Regions from separate parts of the Streptomyces sp. NPDC014733 genome, predicted to be linked through region 1. Evidence: riboswitches for the same ligand, from Rfam matches in the RefSeq annotation. Region 1 holds a riboswitch; each other region holds the start of a gene.
The links. A riboswitch is a leader RNA that binds a small molecule or an ion and turns the genes downstream of it on or off. The one in region 1 is predicted to bind cobalamin.
Positions count from the first base shown of each region.

Region 2: it holds a riboswitch for cobalamin, as region 1 does, so the genes downstream of both, cobN (cobaltochelatase subunit CobN) here and ACF1BH_RS27000 (cobalamin biosynthesis protein) in region 1, are expected to answer to the same signal.
Region 3: it holds a riboswitch for cobalamin, as region 1 does, so the genes downstream of both, ACF1BH_RS14460 (prenyltransferase/squalene oxidase repeat-containing protein) here and ACF1BH_RS27000 (cobalamin biosynthesis protein) in region 1, are expected to answer to the same signal.
Region 4: it holds a riboswitch for cobalamin, as region 1 does, so the genes downstream of both, metE (5-methyltetrahydropteroyltriglutamate--homocysteine S-methyltransferase) here and ACF1BH_RS27000 (cobalamin biosynthesis protein) in region 1, are expected to answer to the same signal.

Region 1 is NZ_JBIBYO010000015.1:108,874-113,078, forward strand. Features, by position in the region: gene ACF1BH_RS26995 (cobyric acid synthase) at 1-656, opposite strand, end outside; gene ACF1BH_RS27000 (cobalamin biosynthesis protein) at 653-1,651, opposite strand; cobalamin riboswitch at 1,778-1,931, opposite strand; gene ACF1BH_RS27005 (hypothetical protein) at 2,110-2,358, opposite strand; gene ACF1BH_RS27010 (anion permease) at 2,384-3,631, opposite strand.
Region 2 is NZ_JBIBYO010000019.1:41,547-45,751, reverse strand. Features, by position in the region: gene cobG (precorrin-3B synthase) at 1-1,222, opposite strand, end outside; cobalamin riboswitch at 1,637-1,764, shown strand; gene cobN (cobaltochelatase subunit CobN) at 1,801-4,205, shown strand, end outside.
Region 3 is NZ_JBIBYO010000005.1:148,515-152,719, forward strand. Features, by position in the region: gene ACF1BH_RS14450 (CbiQ family ECF transporter T component) at 1-284, opposite strand, end outside; gene ACF1BH_RS14455 (SCO2322 family protein) at 281-946, opposite strand; gene ACF1BH_RS14460 (prenyltransferase/squalene oxidase repeat-containing protein) at 946-2,214, opposite strand; cobalamin riboswitch at 2,381-2,522, opposite strand; gene ACF1BH_RS14465 (MBL fold metallo-hydrolase) at 2,722-3,771, opposite strand; gene ACF1BH_RS14470 (aldehyde dehydrogenase) at 4,138-4,205, shown strand, end outside.
Region 4 is NZ_JBIBYO010000004.1:107,826-112,030, forward strand. Features, by position in the region: gene ACF1BH_RS11875 (LLM class flavin-dependent oxidoreductase) at 1-1,068, opposite strand, end outside; gene ACF1BH_RS11880 (VOC family protein) at 1,354-1,722, shown strand; cobalamin riboswitch at 2,011-2,157, shown strand; gene metE (5-methyltetrahydropteroyltriglutamate--homocysteine S-methyltransferase) at 2,333-4,205, shown strand, end outside.

The DNA of each region.
Region 1 (4,205 bases):
AGGCCCGGCTCCAGCAGCGTCACATCGCCGCGGAACTTGTTGACGAGATACCCGGCGACCAGCGCCTGGTCCTCCTCGGACAGCAGCGCCGTCGTCCCGAAGAACGAGGCGAACACCCCGCCGCGGTCGATGTCGCCGACCACCACCACCGGCAGCCGCCCGGCGCGTGCGATGCCCATGTTGACGATGTCGGTGCGCCGCAGATTGATCTCCGCCGGGGAGCCCGCGCCCTCGCAGATCACCACGTCGTGGGTGCGCCGCAACTCGGCCAGGCAGTCGGTGACGGTCGCCAGCAGCTCCGCGCGTCCACCGGGCCGCGCGCCGCTGCCGGGGCGCCCGAAGTACCCCTGCGCGCTCATCTCGCCGACCGGTTTGCCGAGCAGCACCACCTGGCTGCTGCGGTCCCCGCCCGGCTTGAGCAGCACCGGGTTCATCAGCGCCGACGGCTCCACCCGGGCGGCCGCCGCCTGCATCGCCTGCGCCCGGCCGATCTCCGCGCCGTCCCGCGTCACGAACGAGTTCAGCGACATGTTCTGCGCCTTGAACGGGGCGACGTCCACGCCCTGCCGCACCAGCCAGCGGCAGATCCCCGCGGTCACCACGCTCTTGCCCGCGTCGGAGGTGGTCCCCGCGATCAGCAACCCGCCGCCGGTCATCCGCTCCTGCCCTTCCGCCGGGCGAGGGCCGGACGCGCCGCGCCCGCCAGCAGCCGCCCGGCCACCGTCACCGTCAACGCCAGCGCGCTCACCCGGCGCGAGAGCCGCACCGCCCGCGCGATGTCCTCGGTCGCGACGGGACGGCCCCCGCCGTTCAGCCGCGGCCGGTGCTCGACCCGTCCGCCGTACGCCAGCGTCCCGCCGAGCCGTACGCCGAGCGCACCCGCGAACGACGCCTCCACCGGGCCCGCGTTGGGGCTCGGATGGGCCCCGCCGTCGCGGCGCCAGGCCCGTGCGGCGCCGCGCCGGTCGGGGGCGGCGAGCACGGTGAGCGCGGCGGTCAGCCGTGAGCCGGGCCACCCGGCGACGTCGTCCAGCCGCGCCGAGGCCCAGCCGAACCGGCGGTGGCGGGGCGACTTGTGACCCACCATCGCGTCCAGGGTGTTCACCGCCCGGAACGCCACCAGGCCCGGGACGCCGCCGACGGCGCCCCACACCAGCGCGCCCACCACCGCGTCCGAGGTGTTCTCCGCGACGGACTCGACGACCGCCCGCGCCATCTGCGGCCCGTCCAGCGCCTGCGGATCGCGGCCGCACAGATGCGGCAGCCGCCGCCGTGCCCGGTCGAGGTCCCCGGCGGCCAGCGCGTCGCCGACGGCCCGCGCCTCCCGGCCCAGCGAGGTGCCGCCCAGCACCGACCAGACGGTGGCGGCGGTCAGCGCGGTGGTGGCGGCGGTCCGGGCGGGGGAGGGGACGGGCGCCGCGCCGCGTACCGCGCGCGTCAGCAGCGCGGCGCCGGCGGTCGCGCCGCCCGCGCAGAGCAGGGTGTGGAGGGCGCCACGGCCGCGGTGGTCGCGCCAGAGCCGGGCCTCGACGGCTGCCGCACCGCGCCCGAAGGCGGCCACCGGGTGGCCGCGCCGCGGGTCGGCGGCGAGCAGATCGCCGAGAAAGCCCAGGGCCGCACCGCACGCGTAGGTGGCGTGTTCGGCACGCATCGGATCAGACCGCCGTCACGCCTCGACGGAACTCCGACGGCACACGGAAGGATCTGCACGGGCGGCCAGGCATGGCGGTATGTCCTCACTCAGGGTCCGCGCCCTGGTTCGACGTGACGGCGACAGGAGTCTCCTGGCTCCCCGGATCGGCGCTTCCCCCGGCCTTCCGGCCCTGGCGCGCGCCCGTCGGGCGTGCACGAGGCGGACCGTGACCTTCGTCGGAGGAACGCTCCCCGGTGACAGTGGCGGGACCGCGCCGGATTCACACCGGACTTCCTCTGCTGTCGCCGATTGGCGTGGGAAGTCCACCATGCCCCGCCAACCCCGTCAACTCGCCCGTGACCTGCGACGCCGTGGTACCGCGGGGCTTGTGGCGGAGGCCACAGACCCCGTACGACGCACGGCGCCCGGCCACCGCGGGTTGCGGTGACCGGGCGCCGTGCGGGCCGCCGGACGGATCAGGCGGCGACGATCAGATAGATGCCGTACGCCACCGCGGCCGCGCAGACCGCGTAGGCGGCGAGGCCACCGATCCGCGCGCCGGTGCCCGGGGCGTCGGTGCCCGCGGCACCCGCCGTGGCGGCCGCGCCCTCGGTCCGGGTGCGGGCCGTGCCGACGATGCCGACCGTGAACAGGCCCACGATCCCGACCGTCACCACCAGGGTGACGCCGAAGACCTGGCCGAGAGCTGCCCAGTCGATGCTCATGCTGTGGTTCCTCAGGTTCGGGCGGTCAGCCGGCGGCTGTCGCGGTCGTGGCGCGCGGGGCGCTCGCGGCGGGGGCGGCCTCCTCGCCCTCGATGGGCGTGAGCGACCCGGCCGGGGGAGGGGTGACCGTCTGGAGGGCCGCGGTGACCACACCGGGCGGCTCCGTGACCTCGGACGCGTTGACGTTGGTGTGGTCGATGGGCTTGCGGCGGGACGCGGCCCAGATGGCGCCGCAGATGCCGAGCGCGAGGATCGCGACGGCGGTCACGCCCCAGTCGCCCTGGTCGGCCAGGAGCGCGGCACCGGCGGAGACCAGGCCCGCGGCCGGCAGCGTCAGGCACCAGGCCACGACCATCCGCACCGCCGTCGACCAGCGCACCACACCGCCCTTGCGGCCCAGACCCGAACCCATCACCGAGCCCGAGCAGACCTGGGTGGTGGAGAGCGCGAAGCCGAGGTGGGAGGAGGCCAGGATGGTGGCCGCGGCGCCGGTCTGGGCGGCGAAGCCCTGCGGCGGCTGGATGTCGGTGATGCCCTTGCCCATCGTGCGGATGATCCGCCAGCCGCCCAGGTAGGTGCCGAGGGCGATGGCCATACCGGCCGACGCGATGACCCACAGCGGCGGGTCGGCGTGCGGGGCGACCACACCGCCGGTGATCAGCGCGAGCGTGATCACACCCATCGTCTTCTGGGCGTCGTTCGTGCCGTGCGCCAGCGAGACCAGCGCCGCCGAGGCGATCTGCCCGGCGCGGTAGCCCTTGGCGGTCTCCTGCTCGTCGCGGCCCCGGGCCAGCCGGTACGTCAGCCGGGTCGCGGCCATCGACGCGATACCGGCGACCACCGGGGCGGCCACGGCCGGGATGAGGACCTTCATCACGACGGCGCCGCCGTGCACACCGTTGGTGCCCACGGACACCAGCGTGGCGCCGATCAGACCACCGAACAGGGCGTGGGAGGAGCTGGAGGGGAGGCCGGCGAGCCAGGTGAGGAGGTTCCAGACGATCGCGCCGACCAGACCGGCGAAGATCACTTCAGGTCTGATGCCGGCGCTTTCGTCGATGATCCCGCCGGAGATGGTCTTGGCGACCTCCACGGACAGGAACGCGCCGACGAGGTTGAGGACCGCCGACATCGCCACCGCGATCTTGGGCTGCAGCGCGCCGGTGGAGATGGTGGTGGCCATGGCGTTGGCCGTGTCGTGGAAGCCGTTCGTAAAGTCGAACACCAAGGCCGTGACGATCACGATCCCGATGAGAAGCGTGATGTGTTCCATTCACCCAGGCAATCAGTTCGATGGTCAGTGACGCCGGAAACGTACGAAGGGTGGGTGAACGGGAGGTGAACGTGGCCGGGCCCGGCAATGACACCACCGCAGTGTTCGGGAGGAGGTATCTCACACGTCACTTCCACACCATCCGTATGTGGCGCGAATGTGCTGCCGCACGGCCCGAATCCGGCTTGATCCCCGGCGCGTGCACGGCATCCGAACGACCCCGTCGCAGTGCGTCACCCCGCTGGTGAACGGCGTGCCCGCACCCCGCGCCCGCCCGGACCCGGTGCGATCCCCCGGCTCCCGCCCGACCCGCGCACCTGGCCGGAACACCCGGCCCCGCGCCTGCCTCCGTGGGCACCCCGTTGTTCGAGCGCGGCGCACGCCGCGGCGCTCCCCGAGCTTCCGTACGCCCGACCCGCACCACGCCGGCCCACCGCGGGAACCGGCTCCCCGGAACGGTCGCGCCGACCGGCCCGTACGGTGGCGCCCCCCCGCTGACGAACCCCCGGAGCGCCCGCACCTCCCCGGCCCGGCCCGTACGGTGACGGACCCGCGCCCGGACCGACCGGCCTCC
Region 2 (4,205 bases), on a different contig from region 1:
ACTGCACCGGCAGCGCGGTGGCCCGCCCCAGGGCCGCGGCGACGGCGGACGCGTCGGCCCGTACGTCGGTCAGGGACTTGGCGCACCCGGGGCGCCCGGTGCAGGCGCCGAGCCGGTACCAGGGCGAGTCCGGGTCGGTGACCAGGCCCGCGTCCGCGCACTCCCGCAGCCGGTCCGCGGCCACCGGTGCGGTCAGCCCGGGGACGAGGACGCCGCGCCACGGGGTCAGCCGGAGCGTGCCGTCCCCTTCGGCGGCGGTACGGGCCAGGAGGCGCCACTGTGCGCCGGTCAGCCGCCCCAGCGGCGCCGGGACGCTCAGCGCACGGCGTCCGCCGGGTCCTTCGACGAGGCCGGGCGGCGGGGTGCCGGCACCCCGCCGCGGCCGGGCCGGGACCTCGCCGGACGGAACGTACGCGGCGGGGATCCCGGCGGCGCGCAGCCGCTCGCCGACGGCGCGCACGGTCGGCGCCGCGCCCCCCGGCAGATCCCGGAACCGCCAGGCGCCGCTGCCGCTCGCCTCGACCGCGTCCAGGAAGGCACGGGCGGCACCGAGCGCGGCACGGGCGGCATCGGCACCCGCGATCCGGAGGGCCGGGCCGGGACCGTCGCCGGAGCCGGACCCGTCGCCGGGGTCGCCGGTCCCGCCGAGGAGGAGGAGCGCGGACGCCTCCGGCGCCGCGGCTGCCGGGCCGCCCGGCGCCGCCGGTTCTGCGACCAAGGTCACATCGCCGCCCAGGCCCGCCACATCGCCGCGGCCGTCGTCCAGGACGAAGAGGAAGCGGCCCGAAAGCCGCGTCGTCCACTCCTGTCCGCAGAGCAGTCCGTCCAGCTCACGGGCCCAGCGCCGCACGTCGGCCGGGGTGTGGCGGTCGATTCCGGCGAGCGGTGAGGCGACGAGGTTGCGGACGCGTTCATGGCGGACGGAGGGCAGCAGACCGGCATCGGTCAGCAGCGCGGCCAGCGCGCCGCCGCAGCCGTCGCCGAGGCCGCGCAGCTCCGCGTTGCCGCGCGAGGTGAGGGAGATCCCGCCGTCCCCGAACCGCTCCGCCGCATCCCCCAACGCCCGTGCCTGACGCCCGGTCAACTCCCCTGCGGGCAGCCGGACACGGGCCAGCGCGCCGTCCGCCGCCGCGTGCAGCCGCAGCGCGCCCGGGCAGGCGTCACCGCGCTCGCGCAGCGGTGGCTGGGCCCCGGGGGGCCGGTTCGAGGGGGAGGGCGGCATGGCCGCGAGCATACCGACGCGCCACCGGGGACGACGGTGCCCCGGGCCCCGCCCCGGGCGCCCCGGCGAACCCCCGCGCCCCTGGACGGACACCCCGGAACCGCCCCTCGTACCGCCCCTGATCCGCCCTCGCCGGATCCCTGAGCCGGCCCCCGTACGGGCACCCCGTAGGGGGCCGCGCGCCCCGGACGATCCCCGCGTCGCCCCCGTACGGGCACCCCGTACGGGGTCCGGCTCAGGGGCCCGCCCCGGTCACCTCCCGGGGGCGGGCCCCGCCTGCCACGGCGCCGGTATCCGCCACGGCGCCGGTACCCACCGCGCACCTCGCCACCAAGCCCCCCTCCCCACCGCCCCGACCAGCCCTTACCATTCACTTCGGTGGGTCAGCCGGCCCGCCGACGCCGGAGACGGCGACGAGGGCTTTCCCGACCACGGGGCAGCTCTCAGGGAGGAAGCCCGGTGCGAATCCGGCGCGGTCCCGCCACTGTGAGCCCGGCAGCTGCCGGGTGAGTCAGGAACTCCCGCCGTCCAACGAACCACCCGGGGCGCGGATACCCCGAGGAAGGCTCTGCGCTCGCATGCTTCTGCTGCTGTCGACCTCCGACACCGATCTCCTCAGCGCCCGCGCCGCCGGCGGCCCCGTGCCGTTCCGGCTCGCCAACCCGGCCCGCCTCGACCTCGCCGAACTCCCCGCGCTGCTCGACGGTGTCGACCTCGTCGTGGTCCGCCTCCTCGGCGGCATCCGCGCCTGGGAGGAGGGCCTGAACCTCCTCCTCGCCGAGGACCAGCACCGCCCCGTCGTCGTCCTCTCCGGCGAACAGGCCCCCGACGCCCAGCTGATGGAGGCGTCCACCGTTCCGGTCGGCACCGCCGCCGAGGCGCACGCCTACCTCGCGCACGGCGGGCCCGAGAACCTCGGCCGCCTCGCCCGCTTCCTCTCCGACACCGTCCTGCTGACCGGCCACGGCTTCGAACCGCCGCAGCCCGCGCCGACCTGGGGCGAGCTGGAGCGGCCCGCGGCCCGTACGGACATCGACGGCCCGCTCGTCCCGGTGCTCTACTACCGCGCCCACCACATGAGCGGCAACACCGGCTTCGTCGACGCGCTCTGCACCAAGATCGAGGAGGCCGGGGGCCGCCCGCTGCCGCTCTTCGTCGCCTCGCTGCGCGCACCCGAGCCCGAGCTGATCGACGCGCTGCGCCCGGCCGACGCCATCGTCACCACCGTCCTCGCCGCGGGCGGCACCAAGCCGGCCGAGGCGTCCGCCGGCGGCGACGACGAGTCCTGGGACGCGGGCGCGCTCGCCGCCCTGGACGTGCCGATCCTCCAGGCACTCTGCCTGACGGGTAACCGCGCCGCCTGGGAGGAGAACGACGAGGGCCTCTCGCCGCTGGACGCCGCCACCCAGATCGCCGTACCCGAGTTCGACGGCCGCCTGATCACCGTCCCGTTCTCCTTCAAGGAGATCGACGAGGACGGTCTGCCGACGTACGCCGCCGACCCCGAGCGCGCCGCCCGCGTCGCCGGGATCGCCGTCCGCCACGCCCGCCTGCGCCACATCCCGGCGAAGGACAAGAAGCTGGCACTGGTCCTCTCCGCGTACCCCACCAAGCACTCCCGCATCGGCAACGCCGTCGGCCTCGACACCCCCGCCTCCGCCGTCGCCCTCCTGCGCCGCCTGCGTGAGGAGGGCTACGACTTCGGTGACGAGGACGTACCGGGTCTCGCCTCCGGTGACGGCGACGAGCTGATCTACGCCCTCATCGAGGCGGGCGGCCACGACCAGGAGTGGCTGACCGAGGAACAGCTCGCCAAGAACCCGGTCCGGATCCCCGCCGCCGACTACAAGCGCTGGTACGCCACGCTCCCCCAGGAGCTGCGCGACTCCGTCGAGCAGCACTGGGGCCCGCCGCCCGGCGAGATGTTCCTCGACCGCTCCCGCAACCCGGAGGGCGACATCGTCCTCGCCGCCCTGCGCCGCGGCAACCTGCTGATCCTCATCCAGCCGCCGCGCGGCTTCGGCGAGAACCCGATCGCGATCTACCACGACCCCGATCTGCCGCCGTCCCACCACTACCTGGCCGCCTACCGCTGGATCGCCGCCTCCGCCGACGACGGCGGCTTCGGCGCCGACGCGATGATCCACCTCGGCAAGCACGGCAACCTGGAGTGGCTGCCCGGCAAGAACGCGGGCCTCTCCGCCGCCTGCGGCCCGGACGCCGCCCTCGGCGACCTGCCGCTGATCTACCCGTTCCTCGTCAACGACCCCGGCGAGGGCACCCAGGCCAAGCGCCGCGTCCACGCCACCCTCGTCGACCACCTCGTCCCGCCGATGGCACGCGCCGACTCGTACGGCGACATCGCCCGCCTGGAACAACTCCTCGACGAATACGCGCAGATCAGCGCCATGGACCCGGCGAAGCTCCCGGCGATCCGCGCGCAGATCTGGACCCTCATCCAGGCCGCCAGGCTCGACCACGACCTCGGCCTTGAGGCCCGCCCCGACGACGACGGCTTCGACGATTTCCTGCTGCACGTCGACGGCTGGCTCTGCGAGGTCAAGGACGCCCAGATCCGTGACGGTCTGCACGTCCTGGGCGCCGCCCCGACCGGTGAGGCGCGCGTCAACCTCGTCCTCGCGATCCTCCGCGCCCGCCAGATCTGGGGCGGTACGTCCGCGCTGCCCGGGCTGCGGGAGGCGCTGGGCCTGGACGAGTCCGCCGCGACCCGCACCGCCGCCGACGACGCGGAGGAGCGCGCCCGCGCCCTCGTCCAGGCGATGGAGGCCGCCGGCTGGGCGCCGTCCGCCGTCGCCGAGGTGGCCGCCGGGCAGCCCGAACAGGTCGCCGCGATCCTCGGCTTCGCCGCCCGCGAGGTCGTCCCGCGCCTCGCCGGGACCACCACCGAGATCGACCACGCCGTCCACGCCCTGAACGGCGGCTTCGTCCCCGCGGGCCCGTCCGGCTCCCCGCTGCGCGGCCT
Region 3 (4,205 bases), on a different contig from region 1:
AGCGTCACCAGGGTGTGCGTCCCCGGGATCGGCGACCCCAGCAGGAACGCGAAGACCAGCCGGATGCCCAGCACCAGCAGCCCCAGCTTCACGAACGCGCCGTACGACCGGGCCCACGGCGCATCCGTCCGGCGCGCCGCCACGACATACCCGGCCACCGCGATCAGCAGCCCCAGCAGCAGCGGATTGGTCGTCCGCGACGCCGCCGCGGCCAGCCCCAGCGCCCACAGCCACCAGGCGCCCGCGTGCAGCGCCGTGCTCCGGGTGGCCTGCGGCGCCCTCATCCGCGCCGGCGACGGGTCTGCCACACCGCCGCCGCACCCAGCACCACGACCGCCGCGCCGCCACCGATCAGCCCGGCCGACGGCCCGCCGTCGCCGTCCGCCCCGGCCGCCGGCGCACCCGACGCCTCCGGCGCGGACTTCCCCCCACCGCTCACCTGCTCCGCGCACCCCGCCTTCGGATACCCGGCGACGCCGCACAGCAGCCCCTGCGCGTCGTACCGCAGCGGCTTCGCCACCGCGGCCAGCGCCTCACCGGCCGACGCGTCCTCGGGCACCCGCGCACACGCGGTCCGCTCCTTCGGCGGCCGCTCACCCTCCGGCGCGTCCGCCGCCGACCCGAAGTCGACGACGACACCGACCCGCTTCGTCCCGGAGTGCCGCGGCGTCCCGGAACACAGCTTCCCGAAATCGGCCGCGGCCCGCGGCCGGGCCACCGCGGACGACTCCGCGCTGACCGTGAACCGGAAACCGGCCACCGCGCCGTCCGCGGGCCGCAGCGTCGCCGGACCCTGCGTCGCGTACGCCCAGGTGCCGTCCGCGCCGTCCCAGAACGACCAGTACCGGTACGCCTGCCCCTGGGCCTGCGCCGGGCCCGCGCCCAGCGCCGATATGGCTCCGGCCAGCGCCAGCGCCAGCACACCGGCCCACCGCGCACGCCGCATCACTGCCCGCGCTTCCGGCGGCCGCTCATGAGGAACCCGATGCCCGCACCCGCGGCGAGCCCCACCGGCACCAGCCACCATGCGCTGATCGACCCGGTGCCCTTCTCCTTCGGCACCGCCTTCTCGCCGGCCTGCGACGGCTTCGGGCCGGTCGCGTTCAACGCCGCCACCAGGTCCGTACCGCCGAAGTCCCGCGGGTCGGTGCCCGTGGCGTGCGCGGCGAGGACCAGCTGCGCATACGCCGCCGGACCGGCCGGCTTCGCCCACGCCGGGCCGTTCTTCTCCAGCCACGCCAGCGGCTTCCGCGCCGCCGCGCCGTGCCCGCCGGCGGCCAGCGCCACCACCGCGTCCGCGGTGTTCCCGACGTCCGGCTGCGGCTTCGCGCCCGGCATCGCCGACATCAGGTGCTGCCCGTGGGCGTCCATCTCCCTCACCAGGTACGCGCTCGCCCCGGACGCGGCGGACCGCAGCGCGGCAGGGTCCGCCCCGGACGGCTCCTTCTTCCCGTCGCCGCACTCCGGCGCGGCCACCGGGGTGTCCGCGTCCTTGCCCGCCGCCGGGACGACGAAGCCCTTGCCGAGCGCACCGGTCGCCGCGGCGGCCGAGGCGTCCGCGTTGGCCGCCGCGCCCTTGAGCTGGAAGGTGAACGCACCCCGCTCGGCGGGCTTCACCGCGCACCCGAGCCGGAACGTCAGCAGCCCCTCGTACGGCGTGTGCCCCTTCGGCGACGTCACCTTCGCCGGGTCCTGGCCCGCCGCGGTGAGCGCGCCGATGACCACCGCGGTGGAGTTGGCGTCGCTCGCCGACCCGGGCAGCGACGGCCAGCCGCCGTCGTCGTTCTGCACCGACTTCAGCCAGTGCACCGCCTTCTCCACGGTCGCGCCGTGCCCGCCGAGCGCCGCCAGCGCCTGGACCGCCGCACCCGTCTGGTTGGTGTCCCGCATCGTCGAGGCGCCGCACGCCTTCGCGGTGTCGGCGCGGTACGCGGTGAACGCGCCGTCGGCGCACTGCTGGCCGGTCAGCCAGTCCACGGCCGCCGCGGCGGGCTCGACCCGCACGGTGTGCTGGGCGAGCAGCGCCAGCGACTGCCGCCACACGCCGTCGTACTGCGGATCGCCGGAGCCGTACAGGCCCGCGGGCAACTTGGGGGAGGGCGTCGGAGCGGCGAACGCGGTGGGCGCGGTCGCCGCGACGGGTACGAGCGCCGCGGCGCACACCACGGCGGCGCGGCGCAGCAGCGCGGCGCGGGAAGGGGCCAGGGGGGCCATCGTCGGTGCCTCTCAGTCGGTTCGCTCGGGGCGTCGCGGGGTGGGTGGCCACGCTCGGCCGTCCACCTCGCGACGGCCGGGGCCGTACACGAGGGCACCGGGCTCAGCTCCGTATACCTCGACGGTGCCGCCACCGGCGGGCCGCCGCACGCGGCCCGCCGGTGGCGGGAGCCTGTCGCGCCCCCTCGGGTGTTCCGGCTCGGACGGGGCGCGCGCACGGCGCACGTCCGCCCTGACGGTTGCGGGTCAGCGCCGGATTTTCACCGGCTTCCCCCGATCAGGCACGCATGGAGTTGTCCGCACATTTTAGCGGTCACCCGACCGGACCCACCGGGGACGGGGGTGCCGGCCACGGCCTCACGAGGGGCCGCGGGGTGCGGCGGGCACCGTCGTGGGGCGGCCGCGCGGGCCCGGCGCCACACGGCGAGACGGCCGTCCCGGGCACGCCGCCACCGGGGCACGCCGGCGGGCCCGGCCCCCGTCGGACGCCCCGCCGTGTCGTACGCCTCACACCGCCCGGTACGTCACCGGATCCGACCCGGGCACCGCCGCCGCCCGGCCCAGCACCGTCAGCCGCCGCAGATGCGCCTCGGCCTCCGCCACCGCGATGTTCCGCGAGGCGTACGGGATCCGCTCCCACGGCCGGTTCCACTCCATCGCCACCGTCAGCTGCCACAGCGTCAACGGCTCCGCCAGCAGCCGCACCAGCCCGCCGAGCCGCGCCTCGTGGTGCGCCAGCAGCGCCCGGGCCCGCCCCGCCGCATCGGTGAACGGATGCTGATGCGCGGGCAGCACCTCCGCCGGGGCGAGCCGCGCCACCCGCTCCAGCGACGCGAGGTAGTCGCCCAGCGGATCGGTCGGCGCCTCGCCCGGACTCTCGTACACCCCGATGTGCGGGCTGATCCCCGGCAGCAGATGATCACCGGAGAACAGCCGCCCGAACCCGGCGCCCGGACCGTCCCCGCGCGCCCCCGGAGCCCGCCCCGGATGCGCCTCCTCCAGATGCAGGCAGACATGCCCGGGCGTGTGCCCCGGCGTCCAGACGGCACGCAACCGGCGGCCGGGCAGCTCCAGCAGCTCCCCCGGGGCGAGGTGCCGGTCCGGCACCGCCGCCCGCCGGCCGGGCAACTCCCCGCCGCGTGCCGACCGCAACGGCGCGAGGTGCTCCTCCGGCGCCCCGGCGGCGGCCAGCTTCGCCAGCAGCTGCGCCCGCCAGGCGGCGGGCCGCGCCTCCCGGGTGCGCCGGACGATGTCGGCGTCCGCCTCGTGCATCGCGATCCAGGCACCGGACGCCTCCCGCACCGCGCCGGACAACCCGTGGTGGTCGGGGTGGTGGTGGGTGAGCAGCACCCCGTGGATGTCGGCGACGGCGAAGCCGCAGGCGGTGATCCCGGCGGTCAGCGCGGACCAGGAGGCGGGGTCGTCCCAGCCGGTGTCGATGAGCACCGGCCCGCGGTCGGTCTCCAGGAGGTGGACGAGGGTGTGGCCGAGCGGATTGCCGGGCAGCGGCACGGAGATGCTCCACACCCCGCCCCGGTGGTCGGTCACCTGCGTCATCCCGGTCCCCTCCCGGTGTGCCCGCCCGTCGGTTCACGTCCGCACGCACGCACCGGCCTCGCCGCGAACCGATGCGCGACGGCACTATAACGAGAACGCGTTCTCATGTACCGGTGGCCGCGGTGGTGACATCGGCACGGGCCCCGCCGCCGGTTCCCGGAGCCCTGTGGACTCCTGCTCCGGCAGGTGGTATCAGTTCAACGACCCATAACTGACGCGCCGTCAGAACCGCTGGGTGCCGCCCCGCCCGACCCGGCGGGCGGCCCGCGACGGCGCCGGACACGCATGACGCGCAGGCAGTTGACGGAAGCTACCGCCCCGCTCCCGGACACCGGACGGGGCGGCCGACCGCGGGAGGCGGCAGCCATGAGCGACCTCGTCGAACACGGCAAGCTCTACATAGGCGGTGCACTCGTCGACCCCGCCGGACCCGA
Region 4 (4,205 bases), on a different contig from region 1:
CCGGGCCGCGACGGCCGGGTGGCGGGGTGCCGAGTCGGGTACCCCGGCCGGGCGGAGGGCCGCGAATTCCTTGCGGAGGACGGGGACGACCTCACCGCCGAGCAGATCGAGCTGTTCCAGGACGGTCTTCAGCGGCAATCCGGCGTGGTCCATCAGGAACAGCTGACGCTGGTAGTCGCCGACGGCGTCGCGGAAGCCGAGGGTCCGCTCGATGACCTGCTGCGGTGAGCCGACGGTCAGCGGCGTCTGCTCCGTGAACTCCTCCAGGGAAGGACCGTGCCCGTAGACCGGCGCGTTGTCGAAGTACGGGCGGAACTCACGGACCGCGTCCTGGGAGTTGGCGCGCAGGAACGCCTGGCCGCCGAGGCCGACGATGGCCTGGTCGGGGGCGCCGTGGCCGTGGTGGGTGAAGCGCTGCCGGTAGAGGCGGATCATCCGCTGGGTGTGGGACATGGGCCAGAAGATGTTGTTGTGGAAGAAGCCGTCGCCGTAGTACGCGGCCTGTTCCGCGATCTCCGGGGAGCGGATCGAACCGTGCCAGACGAACGGGGGAACGCCGTCCAGCGGCCGGGGCGTGGCGGTGAAGCCCTGCAGCGGACCGCGGAACTTGCCCTCCCAGTCGACCACGTCCTCCCGCCAGAGCCGGTGCAGCAGCGCGTAGTTCTCGATGGCGAGCGGGATGCCCTGGCGGATGTCCTGGCCGAACCAGGGGTAGACGGGCCCGGTGTTGCCGCGGCCCAGCATCAGGTCGACGCGGCCGTCGGCTAGGTGCTGGAGGTAGGCGAAGTCCTCGGCGATCTTCACGGGGTCGTTGGTGGTGATCAGCGTGGTGGAGGTGGACAGGACGATCCGTTCGGTGCGGGCCGCCAGATACCCGAGGAGGGTGGTGGGCGACGACGGTACGAACGGCGGATTGTGGTGCTCGCCGGTGGCGAACACGTCCAGACCGACCTCCTCGGCCTTGGCCGCGATGGCGAGCGTGGCCTTGATGCGCTCGTGCTCGCTCGGCGTACGGCCGGTGGTCGGGTCGGTCGTCACATCGCCGACGGTGAAGATGCCGAACTCCATGGTGACCGCCTCGCTCGGTTGCGTACTCAGGGTGCGGCCGCCCGCCCCGGTACTGCGGGACGACCGGCCGCCCGGTCTCCGGGACCGTCCGGACACCGGCCCTCGGCCCGGCCGGTCCCGGCCTCCGTGCCACCGGGCCCACGCCACAGCCAGGGTGTCATGCCACCCGTACGGCGGCATTCCGGGCCGGAGCGGGCGGCGAGCGCGGACCGGTCGCGGCGCCCGGGCGCGCTTTCCCGTCCGCTCCCCCGCACGGCGCGCCGTGCGGTGCGGGAGACTCGGCCCATGCTGACAGTGGGTTCCGTGGTGTTGGGGGTCTCGGACGTGCGCCGGGCCGCGGCGTTCTGGGGCGAGGCGCTGGGATACGTCCCCCGCGAGGAGATCGAGGACGACTGGGCGGTCCTCGTACCGGCCGCCGGGCACGGTGTGCAGGTGGCGCTGGGCCGGAGCGTGACGCCGGTCCAGGAGCGGCCGCGGGTCCATCTGGACCTCTACGCCGGGGACGCCGCCGACCAGGCCGCCGAGGTCGAACGGCTGGTGGGGCTGGGCGCCCGGCGGGTGGCGTGGGACCTCGCGCCGGACGACGCCGACTTCGTCGTCCTCGCCGACCCGGAGGGCAACCGCTTCTGCGTCATCGACACCGGGCGGCACTGAGCAGGACCGGCGGGCCGGTACCCGCACCGGCCCGCCCCGCCGGGAAGCCCCGGCGCACCCCGCCCCTCCCCCGCCACCGGGCACGGCACGGAGGCGCCCGCACGGGGGGGGCGGGGGCGGAGGGGCGGGAGACGCGCGGGCGGTTTCCCCGCCCTCGCGCTTTTCATGCGGGCGAGGGGCGTGTCCCACCTCACCGTCCGGAGGGCGGACGCACCGCCACCGCGGCGCCGGTCGGCCCGTAGGGTGGCCGGTGCAGCTGGTTCGCCCCGTCCGCCAGGCGGGTCGTCGTAAGAGGGAACCCGGTGGGAATCCGGGACTGCCCCGCAGCGGTGAGCGGGAACGACCGCCGTCATACGCACTGGGTCCGCAGGGCCCGGGAAGCGACGGCCAGTAGGTGTCCTCCTCCGAAGGACGTGCCCGCGAGTCCGAAGACCTGCCACCTGCCCGGGTGCGCACCCCGCGTGCCCGGACATCCCGGTGACCTCGTGGGCGGGTCGGCGTACACACACCAGGCGGAGGACCGCGCGGTCGTTTCCGTCCGGTCCGTCACCCCTTCGCGCTCCGTCCCGTCGCCGGGATCTCAGGGATTCATCTCGCGAAGGAGATCTCCGTGACCACCGAGTCCGCAGCCGCGGGAGCACGGGCCACCGTGTACGGCTACCCCCGTCAGGGGCAGAACCGGGAACTGAAGAAGGCCGTCGAGGGGTACTGGAAGGGCCGCGTCACCGCCGACGCGCTGCGCGCCACCGCCGCCGAGCTGCGTCGCACCCACTGGCAGCAGCTGGCCGACGCCGGTATCGGCACGGTCCCGACCGGCGACTTCTCGTACTACGACCATGTCCTCGACACCACCGTCATGGTGGGTGCGATCCCCGAGCGGCACCGCGAGGCCGTCGCCGCCGGCGCTTCCCCGCATTCCCCGCTCCGCCCGGACCCGGGATGCCCCCTTGACGTCTACTTCGCCATGGCGCGCGGTACGCAGGACGTCGCGCCGCTGGAGATGACCAAGTGGTTCGACACCAACTACCACTACCTGGTGCCCGAGCTGGGTCCGAACACGGTGTTCACGGCCGACTCCGGCAAGCAGGTGGGCGAGCTGACGGAGGCCCTGGCGCTGGGGCTGACGGCCCGTCCGGTGCTGGTGGGCCCGGTCACCTACCTCCTGCTGGCGAAGCCCGCCCCCGGGGTGGCCGCGGACTTCGACCCGCTGACGCTGCTGGACCGGCTGCTGCCGGTCTACGCCGAGGTCCTGGCCGATCTGCGGGCCGCCGGTGCCGGTTGGGTACAGCTGGACGAGCCTGCGCTGGTGGCGGACCGTACGCCCGCCGAACTGAACGCCGCCGCCCGCGCCTACCGTGCGCTGGGCGCCCTCACCGACCGGCCGAAGCTCCTCGTCGCCTCCTACTTCGACCGGCTCGGCGACGCGCTGCCGGTGCTGGCGAAGGCGCCGGTGGACGGGCTGGCACTGGACTTCACCGGGCCCGCCGCCGCCAACCTCGACGCGCTCGCCGCCGTCGGCGGGCTGCCCGGCAAGCGGCTGGTGGCCGGGGTCGTCGACGGCCGCAACATCTGGGTCAACGATCTGACCGCGTCGCTGACCACCCTCGGCACGCTGCTGGGGCTCGCCGACCGGGTCGACGTCGCGGCCTCCTGCTCGCTGCTGCACGTCCCCCTCGACACCACCGCCGAGCGGGACATCGACCCGCAGGTCCTGCGCTGGCTCGCCTTCGCCCGCCAGAAGGCCGCCGAGGTCGTCACCCTCGCCGAGGGCCTGGCGCGCGGCACCGGCGCGATCGCCGCCGAACTGGTCGCCAACAAGGCCGACCTGGCGTCCCGGGCGCGCTCCCCCCTCACCCGTGACCCGGTGGTCCGCGCCCGCGCCGCCGCCGTCACCGACGCGGACGCCCGCCGCTCGGAGCCGTACGCCGAGCGGGCCGCCGCCCAACGCGCCCACCTGGGACTGCCGCTGCTGCCGACGACGACCATCGGCTCGTTCCCGCAGACCACCGAGGTGCGCACCGCGCGGGCCGACCTGCGGGCCGGGCGGATCGGCACCGAAGGGTACGAGGAGCGGATCCGCACCGAGATCCGCGAGGTGCTGGCCTTCCAGGAGAAGGCCGGGCTGGACGTCCTGGTGCACGGCGAGCCCGAGCGCAACGACATGGTCCAGTACTTCGCCGAGCAGCTGACCGGCTACCTCGCCACGCGGCACGGATGGGTCCAGTCGTACGGCACCCGCTACGTCCGGCCGCCGATCCTGGCCGGCGACGTCTCCCGCCCCGGGCCGATGACGGTGCGCTGGACGACGTATGCGCAGTCCTGCACCGAGCGGCCCGTCAAGGGGATGCTGACCGGTCCGGTGACCATGCTGGCCTGGTCGTTCGTCCGCGACGACCAGCCGCTGGGCGACACCGCACGCCAGGTCGCGCTGGCGCTGCGCGACGAGGTCGGGGACCTGGAGGCAGCCGGTACGCCGGTCATCC